2 regions of the Shinella sp. S4-D37 genome follow, and region 2 is predicted to be linked to the other one. Evidence: predicted binding sites of a transcription regulator. Region 2 holds the regulator's gene; the other holds the start of a gene.
What was found. The regulator PhoB, encoded in region 2, activates phosphate uptake and scavenging genes when phosphate is short. The targets are predictions, from matches to a motif close to TGTCATNNANCTGTCAT.
Positions count from the first base shown of each region.

Region 1 (7,130 bases), 960 kb from region 2:
TTCAGCCCTCCAGCTCGCCCTTGAGGGCGGAGAGAACATTCATCGCATGGCCGGCATACCGGCTGATCCAGCGGTCGTGGATCGCCTGGATCGGCAGGGCATTGAGGTGGTTCCAGCGTTCGCGCCCCTCGCGGCGGGCGACGATGAGGTCGGCTTCCTCGAGCACCTTCAGATGCTGCATGACCGTGCAGCGGTCCATCTCCGCGAAACGCTCGCACAGCGCGCCCGTCGTCAGCGGCGCATCCTTGATCGCATCCAGCATTTGCCGCCGTTTGCCGTTGGCCAGCGCCTTGAAAACGGCGTCCTCTTTCGATTCGCTTGACATGTTATGTTTTTATAACATATTTTGGCGGCAGACAAGATCGAGAGGGGCCGTGCGCCCAGGAGGAGGACGGCATGACGCTGGAATTTCGTGTGAACGGGCGCATCGGCAGGCCGGTCGCCGAGGTGTTCGACGCGGTGGTCAATCCGGAAAAGCTCAGCGGCTACTTCACCACCATCGGCGGGGCGAGCGCCCCGCTGGTCGAGGGCACGAAGGTCACCTGGTGGGGCATGGCCCCGGTCATCGTCGACAGGGTGGAGGAGAACGCGCTGATCGTCTTGCGCTGGGATGCCATGGTGGATGAGGGGGAGGCGCCCTACAAGACGCGCGTCGAGATGCGCTTCAAGCCGCTGGAGGACGGCGGCACGATGGTGACCATCGCCGAGACCGGCTGGCGCGACAACGCCCGCGGCCAGAAATCGTCCTACATGAACTGCGAGGGCTGGTCGCAGATGCTGGCCTGCTTGAAGGCCTATGTCGAATACGGCATCAACCTGCGCGAGGGCTATTACCCGAGCGAGCTCAAGGGCGTCGTCGCTTCCGAGCAGCAGGACTTCACTTGAGAGGGGAGGCGCCGCGTCGCTTTTCCAGGGGAAACCCCCTCTGCCTGCCGGCATCTCCCCTTTGTGGGGAGGGGCCTTCAGGCCGATGCAGCCGCCCCAAGGCCGTCCTGCAAAAAAAATGCCTCAGATGGCGGCGGGCGGGGTCAGGCCGTCGGCGGCGGCCATCGGCACAGGCTGGTCGGCCGGCGCCTGGTGCTGCAGCACGACGACGCGGCTGCCGGTCGGCACGCGGCCGTAGAGGTCGACGATGTCCTGGTTGAACAGGCGGATGCAGCCGCTCGACACCGCCTTGCCGATCGACCAGGGCTCGGACGTGCCGTGGATGCGGAAGAGCGTGTCCTTGCCGTCCTTGTAGAGGTAGAGCGCGCGCGGGCCCAGCGGGTTGGTCAGCCCCGGCTCCACGCCGTCGGCCCATTTCAGGTTCCGTTCCGGCTCGCGCGCGATCATGTTCTGGGTGGGCGTCCAGCGCGGCCATTCCGCCTTGCGGCCGATGCGCGCGCCGCCCTCGAATTCCAGCCCGGCCTTGCCGACGCCGATGCCGTAGCGCATCGCCATGCCGTCGCCCTGCACGAGGTAGAGGAAGCGGTTCTGCGTGTCGATGACGATGGTGCCGGCCGGCTCCGCCGTCCGGTAGGCGACCTGCTGGCGGAAATATTTCGGGTTCACCTTGCTGATGTCCATCGCCGGCAGCGGAAAGCGCTCTTCCGGATGCGGCCCGTACATGGCGACATGCATCGGGTCCGGCCCCTTCTTCACCGGCTTTGCGGTGGTGGTGCAGCTTGCGAGCGTCGCCGCAAGGGCAAGGAGGGCGAGGGGGCGGAGAGCCGCGAAAGCGCGGGCGCGGGACACACACATCAAGGGGGCACCTGTCGTTCTTCGATTTTGAAATCCGGCTTGAAAGCCTTGCGCGGGTTCTTGTCGGCAAAGCGGGCATCGGCGGGGCGAGAAGAAAGCGGAACTGTGGCAAGGGCCTGGGTGTGTCCCCACGGCCACGCGTCGTTCCGCCGCACAGGTCGTGCCGCTTGCCCCCGCGCGGGCGAGGGCGTAAGGCTTTGGCCATGCAATGGAGTGAGGAAGCCATCGTTCTCGGCGTGCGGCGCCACGGCGAAAGCTCGGTGATCGTGGAGGTGATGACGCGCAGCCGCGGCCGGCATCTCGGCATGGTGCGCGGCGGGCGCTCGCGCGCCATGCAGCCGGTGCTCCAGCCTGGCAATACCGTCGACGTCACCTGGCGCGCGCGGCTCGACGAGCATCTCGGCGAGTTCCGCCTCGAGCCGCTGGAACTGCGCGCCGGGCGGCTGATGGAGACGGCGACCGCCGTCTACGGCGTGCAGGCCATGGCGGCGCTGCTTCGCTTCCTGCCGGAGCGCGACCCGCATCCCCATCTCTACGAGGCGCTTTCCGTCATCCTCGATCACCTGCACGAGCCGGCCGATGCCGGGGAGCTTTTCATCCGCTTCGAGCTTGCCGTGCTCAACGATCTCGGCTTCGGCCTCGACCTCCTCGAATGCGCCGCCACCGGCACGCGCGATGACCTCTGCTATGTCTCGCCGAAATCCGGCCGGGCCGTCTCGCGCGCGGCCGGCGCGCCCTGGGCGGGCAAGATGCTGGCGCTGCCGGCCTTCCTCGGCGACGAGAGCCGGCACGCCGCCGATGCCGCCGCCCTTGCCGATGGCTTCCGGCTGACAGCCTTCTTCCTCAACCGCCATGTCTGCGAACCGCGCGGGCTGGAACTTGCCAGCGCCCGCGACGGCTTCATCCAGGCGGCGCTGAAGGCGCTCGGCACGCCGCGGCACGATGAACCCCGAAAGGCGCAGGCATGACGGTCGAAATCTATCCGGGGCTGACGGTCGCCGGCGTCGGCACGCTGCCGCTCGACGTGGTGAAGCGCGACGGCGGGCTGAAGGTGCTTGCGGCGATGCTGGCCGGCGACCTGCCGGCCCCGCCGATGGCCAAGACACTGGCGTTCAGCCTGACGGAGGTGGAGGAGGGGCGCGTCGTCTTTGCCGGCCTGCCGTCGGCCGACCACCTCAATCCGCTCGGCACGGTGCATGGCGGCTGGACGGCGACGGTGATGGATTCGGCGCTCGGCTGCGCCGTCTTCTCCGTCGTCAGGCCGGGCGAGGCCTATACGACGATCGAGTTCAAGCTGAACCTCGTGCGCCCCGTCCTGCCGGGCATGGGGGAGGTGTTCTGCGAGGGCAGGATCGTGCATCGCGGCCGCACCATCGCCACGTCCGAGGCCTGGCTGCGCGATGGCGGCGGCAAGCTGCTCGCCCACGGCACGGAGACCTGCGCGATCTTCCCGATCGAGAACCTGACGCGCTGAAGTGCGTTCGCCCCCGGGCCTGTCACCGGCCGGTTCGGGTGGAAAGCACTTCCCAGCGCGCGCGCGCCGCGGCGAAGTCGCCGCCGGCTTCGATGATCTCGACGACATGGCTGAACCGGTCGCTCTCGCCGGACAGCCGGAGGCGGACCGTGCCGGCCCGCGCGTCCGCCGCCACGGCCCGGAGGCCGTCCAGGCGGGTGGGACGGGGCGTTTCGGGCCGGATGTCCCCCGGCCGGGCCGCAACCGGCCTCCATGTCAGCGTGCCGTTTTCCATCACCAGCGGCGCCGCGCCGAACGCGACGGGCATCCAGTCCTCCTCGTCGTCGGCCGAAAAATGCGCGACATGGAGGGTGCCGTCATCGAGGCCTTTCCGGCCGTCGGCCAGCCGGGCGCGGTTCGCGACGAATTTGTAGAGGTGCCCGCCATCGCTGCAATAAGTGACCGTGCGGCTATCCCTCTCTACGCGGCAGGCGAGGGCATATGCAGGGCCGAAGCCGTCCTTGGGCCGCCGGTCCGCCTGCGGGACGTCGGCGTTGCGAAGGATCTGGGACATGGCGCGCTCCGGGCTGGCATCGATAAAGAGGCCATTGTGCCCGCCTTGCATGAAAACCGTGCGACAAGCCGAAGAGAACGCCGGCCTCAAACGTAACCCCGTTTGGACTTTGAAAAAAACCGGGTAGTGTCCGCGCCCGGACAATGCCCGTGTTGGAGTCGCAATGCTCGAAATCCTCTCCCTGGTCGCGATCGGCCTGGCGCTCTATACCCTCAATGCATCGCGAAACAGCGCACAGAAGCTCGGCGAGGAGGTTCTGCGGCTGAAGCGCGAGGTCGAGGCGCTGAAGGCCGGCGGCGTCGACCTGCCGGCCGAGACGGCGGCGGCCGAAACGGCTGAGGTCCTTCGCGAGGACGCGGCCGAAGAGGAGACGCCGGCGGATTTCGCCAGCCCCTGGGCCACGGTAGCGGCGGCCGAGGCCGGCAAGGGCCGGGCGATCTTCGGTGGCACGCCGGCCGAAACGGTTACCGCAAGCGAGGGCGAGGTGGCGGACGAAGCGGTCGCGACGGCCTCCGCCGTTCCCGCGGCAAAGCCGAAGGAGAGCTTCGAAAGCCGCATCGGCGCGCGCTGGGCCGTCTGGGTGGGCGGCATCGCGCTGGCGCTCGGCGGCATCTTCATGGTCAAGTATTCCATCGAGGCGGGGCTGCTCAGCCCGGCGGTTCGGCTGTCGCTGGCCGCCGTCTTCGGCCTCGTCCTGATGGCGGTCGGCGAGTTCGTGCGCCGCCGCACCCTGCCGGTCATCGCCAATGCCTTCCAGAACGCCATGATCCCGGGCGTGCTGACCGCCGCCGGCACCACGACGCTCTTTGCCGTCACCTATGTCTGCTACGCCTTCTACGGCTATTTCGGCCCGCTGGCCGCCTTCGTGCTGCTGGCCGCCGTCGCCTTCGTGACGCTCGGCCTGTCGCTCCTGCACGGTCAGGCGCTCGCCGGCCTCGGCCTTCTGGCCTCTCTCGTGACGCCCGCGCTCGTCGCCACCGAGGAGCCGAGCGCATGGGGCCTCTTCGGCTTCCTCTCCGTCGCCTGGCTCGCCACCTTCACTGCTGCGCGCATCCGCCGCTGGCAGGTCGTGCCGGCGCTCGCCAATGCCGGCATGGCGCTCTGGGCGTTGCTCTACCTCTCCGGGGCCAGCACGGTCGAGGTCCTGCCCGTGCTCCTCGCCATGCTCGTCCTCGCCATCGGCCACGGCGTCGTCTGGCCGGGCGCGATCACGGCGGACGACGTGCCGCCCGCGACGGGCGCCGCGTCCGCCGATCCACTGGACCGCCTGTTCGCTCCGCCGGCCGTCGCCGTCTCGCTGACCGGCGCCCTGGCGCTCACCTTCCCGGCACTGGGCCTTGCCCATGCCGTGCCGGCGCTTGCCCGGGCGGATTACGCTTTCGCCGCGATCGTGATGGCGCTCGCCCTTCTCGGCGCGCTGCGCGGCTGGGCGGTCTATCCGGCGCTCTTTTCCGCCATCCCCGCGGTGGTCGGCGTCGGCGCGATGACGATCCGGCCCGGCGGCCTGTTCGACGATTTCTCCGCGCTGGCCCCGCCGACGCTGGAGGGGGCTTCGGCGCTGCCAGTGCCGGTGCTCGGCACCGTGCCGGTCGACCTGCTGCTGGCCCTTGCCGTCCTCTATGCCGCGGTCGGCCTTGCGGGCGTGCGCCTGCGCATGGCCGGCTCATCCGTCTTCGCCGCGCTCTGGAGCCTTATCGCCCCGGCGGTTCCCTTCGCCATCCTCGCCCTGAGCTTCCTTCATTTCGGCAACCTATCCTTCGACCTGAAGCATGGTCTCCTCGCCGTGGCGCTCGGCCTTGCCTTCTTCGGCGCCGCGGAGGCCTTTTCGCGCGGGCGGGCGGAGGAGGGCGGTCTCTTCGTTCCGCAATGGGCGCTCGTTTCCGGCGGCTTCGCCTTCCTCGTACTGGCGCTGCATGCCATGACGGACGGCCTTGCCACGACGCTCGGCATCGCGGTCCTCGGGGCGGCGGCCGTCTTTGCGACGCGCCTTCGCCGCTGGCCGGTCCTGCCCTGGCTGATGGCCGGGGCGGGCGCGATCGTCGCCGGCCGCATCGGCTGGGAGCCGACCATCGTCGGCGCGGCGAACCTTTCCAGGACGCCGGTCTTCAACCAGTTGCTCGCCGGTTACGGCATCCCGGCCGCTCTGCTTGCGCTCTCGGCCTTCGAACTGCGCCGCTGGCCGGGCGAGCGCATCCGCAATCTCCTGCAGGCGCTCGCCGGCCTCTTCCTGCTTTTGACGGCGGCGATCCTCGTGCGGCACGGCATGAACGGCGGCGTGCTCGACAGTTCCGTGCCGACGCTCGGCGAGCAGTCGATCTATACGCTCCTGGTCATCGGCGCTTCGGCGATCCTGATGTCGCTCGACCTGAAATCGCCGAGCCCGGTCTTCCGCTACGGTTCCATGGCGGTCGGCGGGCTCTCGGTCCTGTCGATCCTCAGCGCCCATTTCATCGGCCTCAACCCCTATTTCACCGGCGAACTGCTCGCCAAATGGCCGTTTGTCGACCTTCTCCTCGTCGGCTACCTGCTGCCGGGCATCGCCTATGGCGGCCTTGCTCTTCATGCACGCGGCCGGCGGCCGATGCCCTACGTGATCATGCTGGCGCTGACCGGCGTGGCGCTCGCCTTCGCCTGGGTCACGCTCAGCGTGCGCCGCTACTGGCACGGCGAGGGCATCGCCGACTGGAAGGGCTTCCTCCAGCCGGAGACCTATACCTATTCGGTCGTCTGGCTGCTGCTCGGCGTGCTGCTGCTGGCGGTCGGCTCAAGGGTCGATTCCAGGAGCATCCGCCTTGCCTCCGCCGGCCTCGTCCTGATCGCGGTGGTCAAGGTCTTCCTGATCGACATGGCCAATCTCGAAGGCATCCTCAGGGCGCTCTCCTTCATCGGCCTCGGGGCGGTGCTGATCGGCATCGGCCTGTTCTACCAGAAGATCCTCTCGGGAAAATCCGGGACCGGCGAAAAGGCGGAATTGAACGCAAAGGCGTGACAGGCTAGTCAGGGCGATCAATGATGGATCGTCCATGACCTTTGCCTGCCTCGCCGCCGCCTTCTCGCCCCTCGGGCCGCTTGCCGAGCGCCTGCTGCCGCAGGCCTTCTCCGCCGATGACGGCTCGCACGATGCCGCGCACCTCATCCGCGTGTGGAAGAGCGCGCGCCGCATCCAGGCGGAAGAGGGCGGCGACCCGCGGCTGCTGGCGGCCGCCGTGCTGCTGCACGATTGCGTGGCGGTGGAGAAGAACTCGCCGCTGCGCGCCGAGGCCTCGCGCCTTGCCGCCGAGAAGGCTGCCGGCCTGCTTGCCGCCGAGGGCTGGAGCGAGGGGGACGTGGCCGCCGTCGCCCATGCCATCCTCACGCACAGCT
Region 1 is NZ_JBFNXL010000005.1:2,336,996-2,344,125, reverse strand. Features, by position in the region: gene AB3G45_RS18930 (ArsR/SmtB family transcription factor) at 2-325, opposite strand; gene AB3G45_RS18925 (SRPBCC domain-containing protein) at 397-885, shown strand; gene AB3G45_RS18920 (L,D-transpeptidase) at 1,009-1,740, opposite strand; gene recO (DNA repair protein RecO) at 1,944-2,708, shown strand; gene AB3G45_RS18910 (PaaI family thioesterase) at 2,705-3,214, shown strand; gene AB3G45_RS18905 (alkaline phosphatase PhoX) at 3,237-3,767, opposite strand; gene AB3G45_RS18900 (DUF2339 domain-containing protein) at 3,931-6,756, shown strand; gene AB3G45_RS18895 (HD domain-containing protein) at 6,791-7,130, shown strand, end outside.
Region 1: AB3G45_RS18905 (alkaline phosphatase PhoX) is a predicted target of PhoB. The motif match lies at 3,817-3,833, and genes of this name have one in related genera.

Region 2 (7,130 bases):
CGGCGCCACCCGTTCGGAGACGATCAAGCGCGTCATCCTGCCGGCGGCCCTGCCGGGCATCGTCGGCGCGCTGCTGATGACGGCGTCCCGCGCCGTCGGCGAAACCATGATCGTGGTGCTGGCGGCCGGCGTCGCCGCCCGCATGCAGCTCAATCCCTTCGAACCGATGACGACGGTGACGGTCAAGATCGTCAACCAGCTGACGGGCGACCTCGAGTTCACCTCGCCCCAGACGCTGGTGGCCTTCGCGCTCGGCATCACGCTCTTCGTCATCACGCTTTGCCTCAACATCTACGCCCTCTACATCGTGCGCAAATACCGGGAGCAGTACGAATGAGCCAGGTCACCACGAGCCCCTCGATGGCCGCCCTCGGCGTCGCCGCCAAGCCGGAACGCCGCGATATCGGCCTCGGCCGCCGCTACGCAGCCGAACGCCGCTTCCGCCTCTATGGCATGGCCGCCATCGGTTTCGGCCTCCTCTTCCTGTTCCTCCTGCTGTTCTCGGTCTTCTCCAAGGGCTATACCGCGTTTCAGCAGTCGATGATCACCATTCCGGTCGAGTTCTCCGAACAGGTCATCGACAAGAACAACGAACGCGCCACCAATCCGCAGAAGCTGGTCTCCGCCAACTATCCGGTCGTGGCCCGCAATGCGCTTGCCAAGGTTCTCGGCGTTGCCGAAGACGACCGCGCCGGCCTGAAGGCGGTCAACGGCATGATCTCGGACAGCGTCCGCGTGCAGTTCCGCGACCTCGTCACCGCCGATCCGTCGATCATCGGCACGACGCGCTCCGTCACCTTCCTCGCGCACGGCGACCTCGATTCCGCCTTCAAGGGCCAGATCGACCTCACCGTGCCGGAGACCAACCGCAAGATCTCCGACACCCAGGTCGGCTGGATGAACACGCTCGTCGAAAGCGGCGCGCTCGCCAAGCATTTCAACACCGGTCTCTTCACGAACGGCGCGTCGAGCCGTCCGGAAGCCGCCGGCGTGGGCGTCGCGGCCATCGGCTCGCTCTACATGATGCTGATCGTGCTCGTGCTCTCGCTGCCGATCGGCGTTGCCGCCTCGATCTACCTGGAGGAATTCGCCCCGAAGAACCGCTTCACGGACCTCATCGAGGTGAACATCAACAACCTCGCTGCCGTGCCGTCCATCGTCTACGGTCTCCTCGGCCTCGCCGTCTTCGTCAACTTCGCGGGCTTCCCGCGCTCGGCGGCCCTCGTCGGCGGCCTGGTGCTGACCCTCATGACGTTGCCGACGATCATCATCGCGACCCGCGCCGCACTGAACGCCGTGCCGCCGTCGATCCGCTCGGCCGCTCTCGGCCTTGGCGCATCGAAGATGCAGACGGTGTTCCACCATGTCCTGCCGCTCGCCATGCCGGGCATCCTGACGGGCACGATCATCGGTCTTGCGCATGCGTTGGGCGAAACCGCGCCGCTGCTCCTCATCGGCATGGTCGCCTTCGTCGCCGACATGCCGGCAACGCCGATGGACCCGGCAACGGCCCTGCCGGTGCAGATCTACATGTGGGCGAACGAGGCCGAGCGCGCCTTCGTGGAGCGCACCTCCGGAGCCATCATCGTGCTCCTCATCTTCCTCATCCTCATGAATGTCGGCGCCATCCTGTTGCGCCGCCGTTTCGAACGGCGCTGGTAGAAGGATCGATCCTATGAACATGATGTCAGAAGCAGCAGTCGAGAAAGCGCTGGACAAGAAAATGAACGACATTTCCTACAAGATGATCGGCAAGGACGTGTCGGTCTACTACGGCGACAAGCGCGCCCTCTACGACGTCAACCTGAACGTCCGTGAAAACACCGTGACGGCGCTCATCGGCCCGTCCGGCTGCGGCAAGTCGACGTTCCTGCGCACGCTGAACCGCATGAACGACACGATCGACGGCTGCCGCGTCACCGGCCGCATCACGCTCGACACGGACGATATCTACGATCCGGCGATCGACGTCGTGGAGCTGCGCGCCCGTGTCGGCATGGTCTTCCAGAAGCCGAACCCGTTCCCCAAGTCGATCTACGAGAACGTCGCCTACGGCCCGCGCATCCACGGCCTTGCCAAGACCAAGGCCGAGATGGACGCCATCGTCGAGCAGAGCCTGCAGAAGGCGGGTCTGTGGAACGAGGTGAAGGACCGCCTGCAGGAAGGCGGCACCGGCCTTTCCGGCGGCCAGCAGCAGCGCCTGTGCATCGCCCGCGCCGTGGCGGTCAGCCCGGAAGTCATCCTGATGGACGAGCCCTGCTCGGCGCTCGACCCGATCGCCACCGCCAAGGTCGAGGAGCTGATCCACGAGCTGCGCGCCAACTTCACCATCGTCATCGTGACGCACTCGATGCAGCAGGCGGCCCGCGTTTCGCAGCGCACCGCCATGTTCCACCTCGGCAACCTCGTGGAGGAGAACGACACCGACAAGATGTTCACCAACCCGGACGACCAGCGCACGCAGGACTACATCATGGGCCGCTTCGGCTGACGCCCCGTCTTACCTGAACCCGAGCGCATCAAGGACAAAGCCATGTCATCGACCCATATCGTCTCCATCTACGACGAAGAACTGAAGTACCTCTCCCGCCGCATCTCCGAAATGGGCGGCACCGCCGAGCAGATGGTCGCCGATTCCGTCCGCGCCCTCGTCACGACGGATGCGGCGCTGGCCCAGAAGGTCATCTCCGAGGACGTCATCCTCGACACGGCCGAACGCCAGATCAACGACAAGGCGATCGTCACCATCGCCAAGCGCCAGCCGATGGCCGCGGACCTGCGCGAGATCATGGGCGCGATCCGCATCGCCGCCGAGCTGGAGCGTGTCGGCGACCTCGGCAAGAACACCGCCAAGCGCGTCATCGCCGTGCAGAGCTCGGGCATGCCCCGCAAGCTCACCCGCGGCCTGGAGCATCTTGCCGAACTGGCGCTGATGCAGCTGAAGGAAGTGCTCGACGTCTACGCCACCCGCTCGATCGAGAAGGCGAAAGCCATCCGCGAGCGTGACGATGAGATCGACGCGATCTACACCTCGCTGTTCCGCGAACTCCTGACCTATATGATGGAAGACCCGCGTAACATCACGCCCTGCACGCATCTCCTGTTCTGCGCCAAGAACATCGAGCGTATCGGCGACCACGCGACCAACATCGCCGAAACCATCTACTACATGGCGACCGGCTCGCAGCCGGAGGGCGAGCGTCCGAAGGACGACACCTCGACCTCCGTTGTCGCGGCCGGCGTTGCCGACGCGTCCGAGTAAACAGAGTAGGGTTCAGCTTCATGGTGCCCAGAATTGCCGTCGTGGAAGACGAGGAGGCGCTTAGCGTCCTCCTCCGCTACAATCTGGAAGCGGAAGGTTTCGAGGTCGATACGATCCTCTCCGGTGACGAGGCCGAGATGCGCCTGCAGGAGCGCATGCCGGACCTCCTCATCCTCGACTGGATGCTTCCGGGCGTCTCCGGCATCGAACTGTGCCGGCGCCTGCGCCAGCGCCCGGAAACCGAGCGCCTGCCGATCATCATGCTGACGGCGCGCGGCGAGGAGAGCGAGCGGGTGCGCGGCCTTGCCACCGGCGCGGACGACTATGTCGTAAAGCCCTTCTCGACGCCGGAACTCGTCGCCCGCGTCAGGGCGATGCTGCGCCGGGCCAAGCCCGAGGTGGTTTCGACCGTGCTGCGCTGCGGCGATATCGAACTCGACCGCGAGACCCATCGGGTCCATCGCCGCACCCGCGAGGTCCGCCTCGGTCCGACGGAGTTCCGCCTGCTGGAGTTCCTGATGACTTCGCCTGGCCGCGTCTTCTCGCGCTCGCAGCTTCTCGACGGCGTCTGGGGGCACGACATCTATGTCGACGAGCGCACCGTCGACGTGCATGTCGGGCGCCTGCGCAAGGCGCTCAACTTCGCCAACATGCAGGACGTCATCCGTACGGTCCGCGGCGCCGGTTATTCGCTGGAAGCCTGAGCGAACGGGATTCCTCCCAAGGACGGAAATGGGCCCTCAGGGGCCTGTTTGCGTTCCGGGGTGCCGTCCGCCCCTCATCCCGCGTCCCAAACGAAAACAGGCCCTTCCGGGCCCGCATCGCATGTTCTGCCGTGGAAAACCTACCGCATCCGGCGGCGTTCGGCCGAGGGCTGGTAGGCGAGGCGCTGGTGGTAGGTGCAGTAGGGCGAGTTGTCCGGGGACTCGTTGCCGCAGAAATGGAAGTCGTCGTTGAGCGGGTCGCCGATCGGCCACTTGCAGGTGCGCTCGGTGAGTTGGGTCAGCTCCAGCCGCCGCGACATCGGCACGACCACGTTGTTGCCGTTGGCCGGAACCGGAAGGGTTTCGACCTGGGCTTCGAAATCGACGTCGATCTCTTCCTTGGCAATGGTGTTGCCGGTGGGACGGACGACGGCGCGGGCGGCGACGGGGCGGGCTGCGAAGGTCGACGGGCGCGGCGTCGCCGGGGCCGGACGCTTCGGGCGGGCCGCGGCCTGGGTGCCGCCGGCCTTGGCGCGGCCGGGCAGGTTCAGCCGGTGCACCTTGCCGATGACGGCGTTGCGGCTGACGCCGCCGAGCTGCGCCGCGATCTGGCTCGCGCTCAGGCCCTCGCTCCAGAGCTTCTTGAGTTTCTCAACGCGCTCGTCTGTCCAGTTCATGTTTTCGTCTCCGCTCGGCGCCCAGGATGCGGGAATCCCTCGTCGTGCTCCGGACGGGTCCGGAACCTGAGCGCCCTAACTCTCTTGCTGACTAGTTCCGCCGCATGCAGTCTAGTAATTGGTCCTTAACCTAGAGACCGGGGGACTCTGTGACAAGAGTCGCTGGAATCCGGGCGAATCGATTTCGGAGTTTTCCCCAACTTGCTGGTCGGGTGTGACTCGATAGAGACACCTTCCGTGCGCGCCGTGAATCCTCACCTTGCGGGATGTTCAGCGCCATTTCGGCCGCGATTTTGTTGACATCCCGGTACGAAATGCCGATAGTGCGGCATGCCGCCGAAAGGCGGCTTTTGGTTTTTCTAAAGGCTGGAAAAGTCAAGCCGCATTCCTGTTTTTCCGCATCTCTTTTCGGAGGATCCGCGCATGGCCGATGTCGCGCCGCTCTATGAAACCTACATGCGTGCGCCGCTCAGGTTCACGCGCGGGGAGGGCGTGTGGCTGATCGCCGAAGATGGCGAGCGATATCTCGATTTTGCCGCCGGCGTCGCCGTCAATTCGCTGGGCCATGCGCATCCCCATCTCGTCGCCGCGCTGAAGGACCAGGCCGACAAGGTCTGGCACCTGTCGAACCTCTACGAGGTCCCGGGCCAGGAAAGCCTCGGCCGCCGGCTGACGGAGGCCACCTTCGCCGACAAGGTGTTCTTCACCAATTCGGGCGCCGAGGCGCTGGAATGCGCGATCAAGACGGCCCGGCGCTACCATTTCGCCAAGGGCCATCCCGGCAAGTTCCATATCATCACCTTCGAAGGCGCCTTCCACGGCCGCACGATCGCGACGATCGCCGCCGGCGGACAGGAGAAGTATATCGAGGGCTTCGGTCCCAAGGCGCCGGGTTTCCTCAAGGTTCCCTTCGGCGATATCGCGGCCGTCAAGGATGCGATCACCGAGGAGACGGCCGGCATCCTGATCGAGCCGGTGCAGGGCGAGGGCGGGCTGCGCCCGGTCTCGAAGGAGTTCATGCAGGAGTTGCGCCAGCTCTGCGACGAATACGGCCTGCTGCTCATCCTGGACGAGGTGCAGACCGGCGTCGGCCGCACGGGGCGCCTCTTCGCCCATGAGCTGGCGGGGGTCGCGCCCGACATCATGGCGATCGCCAAGGGCATCGGCGGCGGCTTCCCGCTCGGCGTCTGCCTTGCCACGAACGAGGCGGCGGCCGGCATGGTCGCCGGCACGCACGGCTCCACCTATGGCGGCAATCCGCTCGCCATGGCCGTCGGCAACGCCGTGCTCGACGTGGTGCTGGAGGAGGGGTTCCTTCAACATGTGCGCGACGTCGCGCTCGTCTTCCGCCAGGGCCTTGCCGCGCTGAAGGATCGCTTCCCCGACGTCATCGAGGACGTGCGCGGCGAGGGCCTGATGCTCGGCATCAAGGCGAAGATCCCGGTCGCCGACCTCTTGAAGGGCGTGCGGGCGGAAAACCTGCTCGCCGTGCCGGCAGGCGACAACGTGCTGCGGCTGCTGCCGCCGCTGACCGTGACCGCGGAAGAGGCGCGCGAGGGACTTGCCCGCATCGAGCGCGCGGCGGAAAAACTCACGGCCGCCAAGGCCGCGTAAGCAGCGAACGGACAGACAGGACACATCATGGCCAAGCATTTTCTCGACCTTTCCGCCGTTTCGGAAAGCGATCTGCGCGTCATCATGGACGATGCGCACACGCGCAAGGCCGCCAGCAAGGCCGGCACCGAAGCCAAGCCCCTCGCCGGCAAGATGCTCGCGATGATCTTCGAGAAGCCCTCCACCCGAACCCGCGTCTCCTTCGACGTCGGCATGCGCCAGCTCGGCGGCGAGACGCTGTTCCTGTCGGGCACGGAAATGCAGCTCGGCCGCGCCGAGACGATCGGCGACACGGCCAAGGTGCTGTCGCGCTACGTCGATGCAATCATGATCCGCACGACGGACCATGCCCGCCTGCTGGAGCTTGCCGAGCACGCCACCGTGCCCGTCATCAACGCGCTGACGGATCTCACCCATCCCTGCCAGATCATGGCAGACGTCATGACCTTCGAGGAGCATCGCGGCTCCGCGAAGGGCAAGTCCTTCGCCTGGACGGGCGACGGCAACAACGTGCTGCATTCCTTCGTGGAAGGCTCCGCCCGCTTTGGCTACACGATGAAGATGGCCGTGCCGATGGGCTCCGAGCCCGACGACAAGATCCTGAACTGGGCGCGCGACAATGGCGGCAACATCCTGCTCGGGCATGATGCGGACAGCGTCGTCGACGGCGTCGATCTCGTCGTCACCGACACCTGGGTCTCGATGAACCAGGAGCATCGCGCGCGCGGCCACAACATCTTCCAGCCCTACCAGGTCAACAAGCAGCTGATGGCGCGCGCCGACAAGGATGCGCTCTTCATGCACTGCCTGCCCGCCCACCGCGGCGAGGAAGTGACCGACGAGGTGATCGACGGCCCGCAGTCCGTGGTCTTC
Region 2 is NZ_JBFNXL010000005.1:3,298,300-3,305,429, reverse strand. Features, by position in the region: gene pstC (phosphate ABC transporter permease subunit PstC) at 1-337, shown strand, start outside; gene pstA (phosphate ABC transporter permease PstA) at 334-1,662, shown strand; gene pstB (phosphate ABC transporter ATP-binding protein PstB) at 1,676-2,491, shown strand; gene phoU (phosphate signaling complex protein PhoU) at 2,534-3,262, shown strand; gene phoB (phosphate regulon transcriptional regulator PhoB) at 3,283-3,966, shown strand; gene AB3G45_RS23680 (GcrA family cell cycle regulator) at 4,107-4,643, opposite strand; gene AB3G45_RS23675 (aspartate aminotransferase family protein) at 5,067-6,257, shown strand; gene argF (ornithine carbamoyltransferase) at 6,285-7,130, shown strand, end outside.